DNA from 3 places in the Paenibacillus naphthalenovorans genome. Region 3 is predicted to be linked to each of the others. Evidence: riboswitches for the same ligand, from Rfam matches in the RefSeq annotation. Region 3 holds a riboswitch; each other region holds the start of a gene.
The links. A riboswitch is a leader RNA that binds a small molecule or an ion and turns the genes downstream of it on or off. The one in region 3 is predicted to bind cyclic di-AMP.
Positions count from the first base shown of each region.

Region 1: it holds a riboswitch for cyclic di-AMP, as region 3 does, so the genes downstream of both, IJ22_RS00450 (CAP domain-containing protein) here and IJ22_RS15010 (TrkH family potassium uptake protein) in region 3, are expected to answer to the same signal.
Region 2: it holds a riboswitch for cyclic di-AMP, as region 3 does, so the genes downstream of both, IJ22_RS07525 (APC family permease) here and IJ22_RS15010 (TrkH family potassium uptake protein) in region 3, are expected to answer to the same signal.

Region 1 covers NZ_CP013652.1:92,015-95,294, forward strand. The annotation lists gene IJ22_RS00445 (ATP-dependent DNA helicase) at 1-1,731, shown strand, start outside; cyclic di-AMP (ydaO/yuaA leader) riboswitch at 1,811-1,946, shown strand; gene IJ22_RS00450 (CAP domain-containing protein) at 1,952-2,659, shown strand; partial or broken gene IJ22_RS25505 (sulfatase) at 2,743-3,280, shown strand, end outside.
Region 2 covers NZ_CP013652.1:1,561,021-1,564,300, forward strand. The annotation lists gene IJ22_RS07520 (cysteine hydrolase family protein) at 1-517, opposite strand, end outside; cyclic di-AMP (ydaO/yuaA leader) riboswitch at 831-998, shown strand; gene IJ22_RS07525 (APC family permease) at 1,206-3,023, shown strand; gene IJ22_RS07530 (DUF445 domain-containing protein) at 3,041-3,280, shown strand, end outside.
Region 3 covers NZ_CP013652.1:3,059,164-3,062,443, forward strand. The annotation lists gene IJ22_RS15005 (potassium channel family protein) at 1-430, opposite strand, end outside; gene IJ22_RS15010 (TrkH family potassium uptake protein) at 444-1,796, opposite strand; cyclic di-AMP (ydaO/yuaA leader) riboswitch at 1,861-1,999, opposite strand; gene IJ22_RS15015 (CPBP family intramembrane glutamic endopeptidase) at 2,228-3,280, shown strand, end outside.

The sequences.
Region 1 (3,280 bases), 2.2 Mb from region 3:
GCGATTTGTTACGCCCGTTATATGCGAAAGCCGGCTGTGATCGCCTGTGCGGACGAGTCTTTAATTGAACAACTGGTCAAGCCGGAAGGGGATATCGCAAAGCTGGCGAAGCACCTGAGCCTGGCCGTTGACGCCAGGCTGGGGAAGTCTGCGGACCAGTATCTTTGTCTGGTCAAGCTGGACAAAGCAAGATTCAGGGACGAGGATGCGGAAATGTTCGAGCAATTATACGAAGAGCTGCCCGGGTTTGTTCATTCTCATGAAACCCTGCAATCGTTTTATGCTTACGGCGACCGGAAGCAATATCCGCATTTGAATGACGAGCAATGGAGCAAGATCAATTGGGATGCTTTCCAGGATTGCTTCGTATGCGACAAAAGGCACCGCTGCGGGCAAACGCTCTCCCGCGAGCATTACCGCCGATCTGCCGATTTGATCATTTGTTCGCACGATTTTTACATGGAGCATGTGTGGACGTATGAGAGCAGGAAGCGGGAAGGGCAGCTGCCGCTGCTGCCGGATCACTGTGCGGTCGTATTTGATGAAGGGCATTTGCTGGAATCTGCCGCGCAGAAGGCGCTGACCTATAAATTAAAGCATGACGTGTTTGAAGAACTGATTACCCGGCTGCTGCAGGGGGAAATACGCGAATCATTGGCTGTGCTCATTGACGAGGCGATTGCGCAAAGCGAGACGATGTTTGACTGGTTAAGACGCCGGAGCAGAGAGATTCCCGGTTCGGACCGGAAGGAGCTTCTGCTCGACGATCGGCTGCTTCAGGAAATACACCGGTTCCGGACGGTGCTTGCAGCGATTGAAGAAGAGCTCGTGTTTGAAAGCGGTCTTCACACCTTGAATGAATATCAGCTCCGCATTGTCGAAGAGCATCTTGAAATGATGCAGAAAGCATTGAGTCTTTTCCAGCGATCGGAGTCATTGGTATGCTGGTTGACGGAAAGCGGGAGCGGAGCGGCTTTGGTGATCATGCCGAGAACCGTCAAGGAAGTGCTTCGGGAGCGGGTGTTTGGCTCGAACATGCCTATCGTTTTTTCATCGGCCACACTATCCGTGGAGGGCTCCTTCCGTTATGTAGCGGAAAGTCTCGGGATCGAGCAATATTTGTCCTTTTCCGTTGACTCTCCATATGAATACGAACGGCAAATGGAAGCGATCGCGCCTCATTGGTCTGCCGGCGGGACATTTTCGGAGAAAATGGAGGCCGCTGTCTCGCTGCTCGAACGAACGGAAGGAAGAGCGCTGCTGCTGTTTCCGGCGAAAGCCGAACTGCAGCGGTTTAAACGGGAGATTGCGTCGTATCCCGAACTCTTCGGGAAAATGCGCTTCTTGTTTGAAGGCGATCAGGAAATCAGCCATCTTATCGCTTCTTTTCAGCATGACGAAACGAGTGTTCTATGCGCCGTCAGCTTGTGGGAGGGACTCGACGTACCGGGGCCGTCCTTGTCCAATGTCATCATATGGTCGCTGCCTTTTCCGCCTCAAGATCCGGTCTTTATGGCCAAACGCAGAGCGGCGGAGTCTCCTTTTGAAGAGGTCGATCTGCCTTATATGCTGCTGAGGCTCCGGCAAGGGATGGGACGATTGATTCGCTCCCGTGAGGATCGGGGGATCGTGGCCATTCTATGTGCAGAGCTGCACAGGCAGCCCATGCTGCGGGCCCGCGTTGAAGCTGTGCTGCCGCCGGGGGTTTCTCTCAAAAATTCGCTAGCTTAGGGGACAGTTGGTAAACTTTGTGTCATGAAATCTCATTGTATCCGTGTTACAATGGTTTCCGTTCCTGTTTAGGAATGCGACATCAAAAAGGCCGAAGCTTAATTCGTAAGCGCGGGGGAACCCATATCCTTGGGGTGAAGCCACTATGGTGGCCGGGTGGTTGCTCTTTGACCCGAATCCGTCAGCTAACCTCGCAGGCCGTAAAAAGGAGAGGAATGCAGTGAAAGGTTTTAAGAAGTTGGTTTTGACAGGTGTTTTGGCACTTGGCCCGATCATTGGCGCCGGCGCGGTTTCAGCTGCTCCGTCGCACACGGTATCAAGCAACGATACCCTGTGGGCGATCTCCCAGAAATACGGTATCAGCCTGAAATCGCTTATTACGGTGAATCCGCAATTGGTTAACCCAAATCTAATATGGCCAGGAATTGTGCTTAATATTCCCGGTAAGTCAACGGGTACAGGTTCGGGTTACGGTACAGGCTCAGGTTACGGTACAGGCTCAGGTTACGGTTCGGGTAACGGATCGCAGCAGGGAACAGGAACAGACAGCACGACACAGTCTTCTTATGCCAGCCAAGTGGTAAATTTGGTGAACCAGGAACGTGCCAAAGCCGGTTTAAGCCCGCTTGCCAGCGACAGTGCATTGACGAAGGTGGCTTTAGACAAGGCAAAGGACATGTATGAAAAAGGCTATTTTGACCATAATTCTCCTACCTATGGGTCTCCTTTTGATATGATGCGCTCTTATGGCATCCGTTATACCTACGCGGGTGAAAATATTGCCAAAGGGCAAAGAACACCGCAAGAGGTAATGGATTCATGGATGAACAGTCCGGGACACCGTCAAAACATTATGAGCCCGAACTTCAACAAAATCGGAGTGGCTTATTATAATGGCGTGTGGGTACAGATGTTTATCAAAAATTAATTCGGACTAAAAGAACAGACTGTTGAGAATGTCTCAGCAGTCCTTTTTTGTTTGCCATGATATTTTAATGCGACATAGCTTCTGCTGGATTAAAGACGGTATTGGTCAGTCCTTTCGCGGAACGGCATTCGTCCTGGACGTTTTATGCAGGCTTCAATGAAATCCATAATACCGGCAAATGCGGAATGGAATCGGCCGAGGAAGTGACGCCTGCCGTACTGAATTGGATTGAGCACAATGCCCGGAAGATTTCGGCAATCCGTTTGCCGGCGATCCTCTGCCGGCGTGGATTGCAGCCTCCCTGCTGAAGGGTCAGGAGGCGGGACGCGACTATCTGGTCGTTTCGCAATGTGCGCACGTCTGCCAAAGAAGCGTTCGTTTCGGGTCATGGCTCTATGTCCGAACGTATCATGACGGGTACCATTTATTCGATCAAGAGATGCTATTCGATCTCGACAGCGATCCTTATGAGCAAACGAATTTGGCTGCGGAGCATCGCCAAGTTTGCCGAGATGCGGTATATTATTTAAATGAGTGGCATGACCACATGATGGAGACGATGCCTTTCGATACAGATCTGCTCTGGACGGTGATGAAAGAGGGAGGACCTTATCATGCCAA
Region 2 (3,280 bases), 1.5 Mb from region 3:
GCAGCTGCAAAACCAAGTCGTTGGCTTCGGGTCCGAAAATTTTATGCGGACTGGTGATAATGGTTTGTCCATCTTCTAGATAAGGCTTATATTTATCCAGAAAGTCGGCACCCGAACCTTGAAAGCCTTCAAGCGATAATGGACCTTTTCGCTGATACATTTTGATATCGTGCATCACATGTTCCATAGCACCCCCAAATAACCATTTTTGGTCATAGGGATAATAGTAATGAGGGGACACAAATACTTTAAACTTATTCTTTTTTGCTGTTTTTAATAATAATTCAATGTTCTCAATCGTGTGATTTTCAGCAACGCTGTCTTTCACTAAATTCCATGCTGCACCTTTCGGGCTTAAAAAGTCATTTTGCGGATCTGTGATCACCAAAGCGGTATGGCTTTGATCCACCTGCATTCCCGGCGATGAAAATGGTGCGGTTTGTGCTGCTGCAACACCATAAAGATCAACAAAGACAAGAAACGAAAACACAAAGGAACACTGCAGTATTTTTCTCATGAGGATTCCCCTTTCATGGGTATACTTGGTATACGCACCCTATTATGTGCTTTATTCCATGGCTTATTCAAATTCAGCTGGGAACAAAAAGGAATGGGAAAACAACTCCAATCCATTGGTTTTCAAGCATCCGCAACAGCCCGCAAACGCAAAAATCCTGAAATATAAAGAAAATCCATGAAATTTGAAGTAAAACAAAGAAAGCGATCTATAAAAGCGTCTCATTTACAAAGCAATTCATATCTAGCAAAGGTTTTATCCGATTTCTTGCTTTGCAATGTTGTCCTGTAAGGTGTAAGATTCAACCATTGAACATATCACCTTGCTGAATTTCCAAACAGGAAAACGGGGGAACCAATAAGGACATATATTTGGATGTCCATGGGGTGAATCGTGCAGGAACATGTTTATTCCGCACGTAGGGCTGCTCTCATAGCCCGAATCCGACAGCTAACCTCGTAAGCGTTGTATGAGAGAGGAGTTGAACGTGCTGTCTGCTGATAGGCAAACACAGAGCTCAAGCCTCTGTGTTTTTTTGTTGTCTAAAAACGGGATAGGTTGGAGGATGATTGATTAACAACACATTTGGAAACCATAAGTAAAGTTTCTTCCTGGAGATTTAAGGGTTTTTTTGTTGTGATGATCTTGTTTACAAAACTCCTTAATAAATAATGAGGGCGGGAACAGTATGCTAAATAAAATAAAACGATTATTAATCGGCCGGCCTATGAAGTCAACCGAGATTGAAGAAGAAAAACTAAGCAAGTTTAAGGCGCTTGCGGTACTTTCTTCAGACGCATTATCTTCTGTTGCTTACGGTACCGAACAAATTTTGATCATATTGATGGCTGCAGGCTTTGCCGCAATATGGTATTCGATCCCCATTTCCATAGCCGTTCTCGGATTGCTGACGGTTCTCATTTTTTCTTACCGGCAGACGATTTTTGCTTACCCCAAAGGGGGAGGAGCTTATGTCGTAGCCAAAGACAATTTGGGCGTCTCCATCGGTTTGATGGCCGGAGGCTCGCTGTTGGTGGATTATATCCTGACTGTTGCTGTCAGTTCCTCGGCCGGGACGGATGCCATTACCTCGGCATTTCCATCCTTGCATGAACACCGGGTCCTTATTGCGTTGACGATGATCCTGTTTCTTACCATCATGAACTTGCGAGGAATTACGGAGTCTGCATCCGTTTTAGCACTGCCCGTTTATTTGTTTGTCTTCGCCATTTTTGTTCTTATCATTTCGGGAGTCATCAAATATATATCGGGCGGGGGACACGCCGAAGTGCCTGAACTGGGCACAGCCGTTTCGAACATCAGTTGGTTCCTCCTATTGAAGGCTTTCAGTTCAGGGTGTTCCGCGCTAACCGGAGTAGAAGCCGTATCCAATGCCATTCCAAACTTTAAACAACCGGCTGAGCGCAATGCAGCCGCTACGCTAATGATGATGGGCACGATTCTAGGTGCCATGTTTATCGGTATCAGTTTACTTGCCTATTGGTATGGAATCACGCCGGCTCCAAAAGAAACGGTCGTATCCCAAATTGCGGCAAACACATTCGGCCGGGGCATCCTTTACTATTTCATCCAAGGCACCACCGCTTTGATTCTGTTTTTGGCGGCAAATACAGCGTATTCCGCATTCCCGCTGCTTGCCTTTATGCTGGCCAAAGACAAATACATGCCGCATATGTTTATGGTGCGCGGCGACCGGCTCGGTTTTTCTAACGGCATTATCTTCTTAGGTGTATTGTCGGCATTGCTTGTTATTCTTTTCCAAGGACATACGGAGAACCTGATTCCGCTTTATGCCGTAGGGGTGTTTATTCCTTTCACCTTATCCCAACTGGGGATGATGGTCCGTTGGGTAAAGCTGAGGCCGGCGGGCTGGCTGATCCGCTTCATTGTCAACACGATCGGGATGTTCACGACGCTGGCGATTACGCTGATCTTCATTTTGACCAAGTTCAATCAAGTATGGATGATCTTTATCTTTTTGCCGATTGTCATTTTCCTCTTCTTCCAAATTCACCGGCACTACCTGAACATAGCGGACGAACTGCGAATCGACATGGATGAGGAAAAACCAGTGATAAAAGGCAGCACGATCGTCGTTCCCGTAGCCGGCATTACCCGGGTGGTTATGAATTCGCTCAGCTATGCCAAGTCTCTAACCAATCATGTTGTCGCCGTATATGTCGGATTTGACGATGAGGATATCGCACGGATGGAGAAGAAATGGGAAGAATGGAACCCGGGCGTCCGGCTGATTACGCTCCGTTCAAGCTACCGAAGCATCATCAGGCCGTTAATGAGATTCATTGAAACGGTGGAGTGGAAAACGTCGGAAACGGATCATATTACCATATTAATTCCGCAATTCATTACCAGGCATTGGTGGCATTATTTCCTCCATAATCAGACCGGGTTACTGTTAAGGGCTTACTTATTCAATCATAAAGACGTCGTGATCGCTACAGTGCCTTACCATCTCCATAAATAACCGGAAGGAGGCCGCAGATGAACTCAAGATATTTGGCCGGACTGTCATTGGCCTTTATGACCGGCGGCTTTTTAATCACTTTATTTCTTCAGGAGACTCCTTTGGTTGCTCTGTTGAAAGGCGGCTTTGAAGCCGGTTTGGTCGGCGGCATTGCGGATTGGTTTGCCGTGACCGCTCTTTTCCGTCATCCTTTCGGCATACCGGTGCCGCATACATCCTTACTCCTTAAGAATAGGGACAAAATTATCCAATCCTTG
Region 3 (3,280 bases):
GTTCAATATAATCAAGCAAATTGGGAGAAACGAGTTGATGCGCTACGCGTATCCCCATATCCCGTTCGGGATAAATGACCCGGTCAACCCCGATTTTGTTCAGCACTTTGCCGTGAAGCTCGGACAGCGCTTTGGCTACGACCGTTTTGACCCCAATGTCCTTTAATAGAATCGCAGTAAGAATGCTCGCTTGAATATCGTTGCCGATCGCCACCACCACGCAATCGAAATTCCGGATGCCCAGCGATCGGATCACCTCTTCTTCCGTCGAGTCCGCTACCACCACGTGCGTCAGCTTGTCGCTCATCTCCTCCACCGCTTCTTCGTCCACATCGATGCCAAGCACCTCATAGCCCAGTTTCAGAAGCTCCTCGGCAAGACTTGAACCGAATCGTCCTAATCCAATGACTGCGTATTGAGTGTTTTTCATCCATTCGTTTCCCCTAACCAATCGTAATTTTGCCTTCCGGATATCTGTACAATTCCTTCTCCGCCTTCGGACCCAGTGCATAAGCCAATGTCAGCGGACCCAGACGTCCGGTAAACATAGTAAACGCGATAAGGATCTTGCCGAGATCCGACAAATCCGGTGTTAACCCCATCGACAAGCCAACCGTGCCAAAGGCCGATGTCACTTCAAACAAAATCATCAGGAACGCATGATCCTCCGTTGTAGAAAGAATCATCGTGATCGTGACGACCAGCGCCAAAGCGACCATCGTAATCGTAACGGCCTTCAGAATCCTTTCTTTGCCTAACCGGTGACGGAAGAGTACAATGTCTTCCTTCCCGCGGACCATCGCGATCATCGCGCCAACCAGCGTGGTAAAGGTCGTCGTTTTGATCCCTCCGCCTGTAGAGCCGGGAGAAGCACCGATGAACATCAGAATGATGATAAAAAACTGCGTCGCCTGCCTAAGCCCGGCAATATCAAGCGTATTGGCTCCAGCTGTCCGCGGTGTAACGGATTGAAACAGTGAGGCGAGTATTTTGCCGGACCAGTCGAGCGGTCCAAGCGTTCTGGAATTCGTAAATTCGAAGATAAATATAATCAACGCCCCGATTCCGATCAAAAAACCGGTAGCGCTTAGCACCACTTTGGTATGAAGCGTCAGCTTTTGGTTCCTTCTATAATCCATGAGGTCCGACAGAACGACGAAACCGATTCCACCCAAAATGATGAGTCCCATCGAAACCGCGTTGATCACCGGATCAGCTGCATAAGCCGTCAAGCTGCTGAATTTTCCCGTTACCGGCCCGAAAATATCGAAACCGGCATTGTTGAAGAAGGAGACGGCATGAAAAATACCATAATAAGCCGCTTTGCCGGGACCCAAATCAACCGACCATCGAACAGCGAAAATAACGGCAGCCGTAAACTCAATCGTGAGCGAATAAATCATCACCTTACGGATTAACCGCACAATGCCTTCAAGACTGTTCTGGTTCAGTGCTTCTTGCAAAATAAGCTTTTCTTTAAGTGAGATGCGCTTTTTCAGGGCAAATGCGAATAAGGTAGCCATGGTCATAAACCCGAGCCCGCCGACCTGGATCAATAGCATGATAACCATCTGGCCGAACAGGGTAAAATAAGTGCCCGTATCCACAACGACAAGTCCGGTTACACAGGCTGCCGATGTCGCCGTGAATAAAGCATCCAGGAAACGCATCGGTACACCGCTGGCCGAGGCCGCGGGAAGCGACAACAGCATGGAGCCGATCAAGATCATAACAGCAAAACCGATGACCAAAATTTGCGGAGGCGTGAGCTCGACTTTCCTGGCAATGGTTTTCATGAATGCACCCCTATTTGACGTTTCAGGCAACAAAAAAGACACTGGAAACCCAATGTCAATTTAAGGTTCCTGTAATTCAAGCCTACGAGGTTAGCTGTCGGATTCGGATGTACAGGCACCCTATCAGCGGATTGTATCCGCTGAATTCACCCCTAAACTCATGGTTCCCCCGTTTTCCTTTAGAAATTCGGCTCGCTATTCAATTGATATGAATTATAATCCTCTTTTCATTGAAGTACAAAGCCTTGTTTCACCTGAATGCACCGGATTTCGCAAAATTACGACATATGTAAGCGTTTTTATAGGTGTGGCGCTTCGCTTTGCTGAATATTGCCTCACGTAGCTCTTGTTATCATTGGATTTGCTTATGGAATGTATGCTACCTTAAAAGAATAGACTGTTATTATCCCATATCTGCTAAGGAGCATTTCATGCCGAAACGACGATTCGAACCTCCACTGCTGCTTCTGGCCGTCCTTGGCCTGATGCTGTACCTGGGCGTTACGTTTGCCTCCGCCTATTTGGACAAGACTCGCCTCCCTAAAGACGATGCCGAAGACCTTCCCGTCGTTACAAAGCAGCAAGCGGCGAATGCTGCGATGAGCTTTGTCCGCAACCGCTTTGCGATAGGACCAGGCGCACAAGCCCATACCTTGTACCAATCTTACCCGGTAAGAAACGGCTATTTGCTAAAGGAGCAGCTGTACGATCAATACAAGAAAAAATATGAAGGACGATTTCCCCTCGAATATTTTGAGGTGGAGATTAACGACATCGAAAAGGGCGCAACGTACTATGTGGCGGTGAATTATAAAACCTTGGCCATATTCGGATTCTCGATGAGCCGGACCGCAACCGCCAGAAGCGAATCCGTAAGCTCTCCGGATGCCGGCCTCCTGAAGACGGCGAATACCGCCATTCGGGAGATGGGCTATGACCCCGCGGAATTTGCATTGACGGGCGAATCCGGGCGGGCCGGGAACGGAAGTCTCATCTTCCGTAGCAAGACGGAGCGAATAGGCGAAGCCCCGCTGGAGCTTCACCTGAAAGTGTCCGGCAGCCGGGTCACTGCGTTTGTGCCGGTATTTACGGTTCCGGATGCGTTCATGGCCTGGCAGGAAGCGCAGGATCGCCGTTCCGCTTTAATGACGCGGATCAGTATCGGAATCTCGCTTGTGATGACACTCGCGGCGCTGATCCTAGTTGTGCGGCGGCGGCGTGACATCCGCTATGCGCGCGGTGCGCTGCTCACGTTTTTCTTCGTGGCGATTTATATCGTCAACAATTTTAATATGATCCCTGCGTTCCGAACGATGCACGGAAGCGGACCTTCCTGGCCAGTAGCCCTGTTTTACTTATGGTTCACCAATATTGTTGTCGGACTGATGGCCCTTTCGACGTATTTGGCCTTGAGTGCGGGGCGGCGGCTCTGGCTCGACCGCGGATGGAATCCCTGGCCGGTTTGGCGGGACTCTGTATTCGGA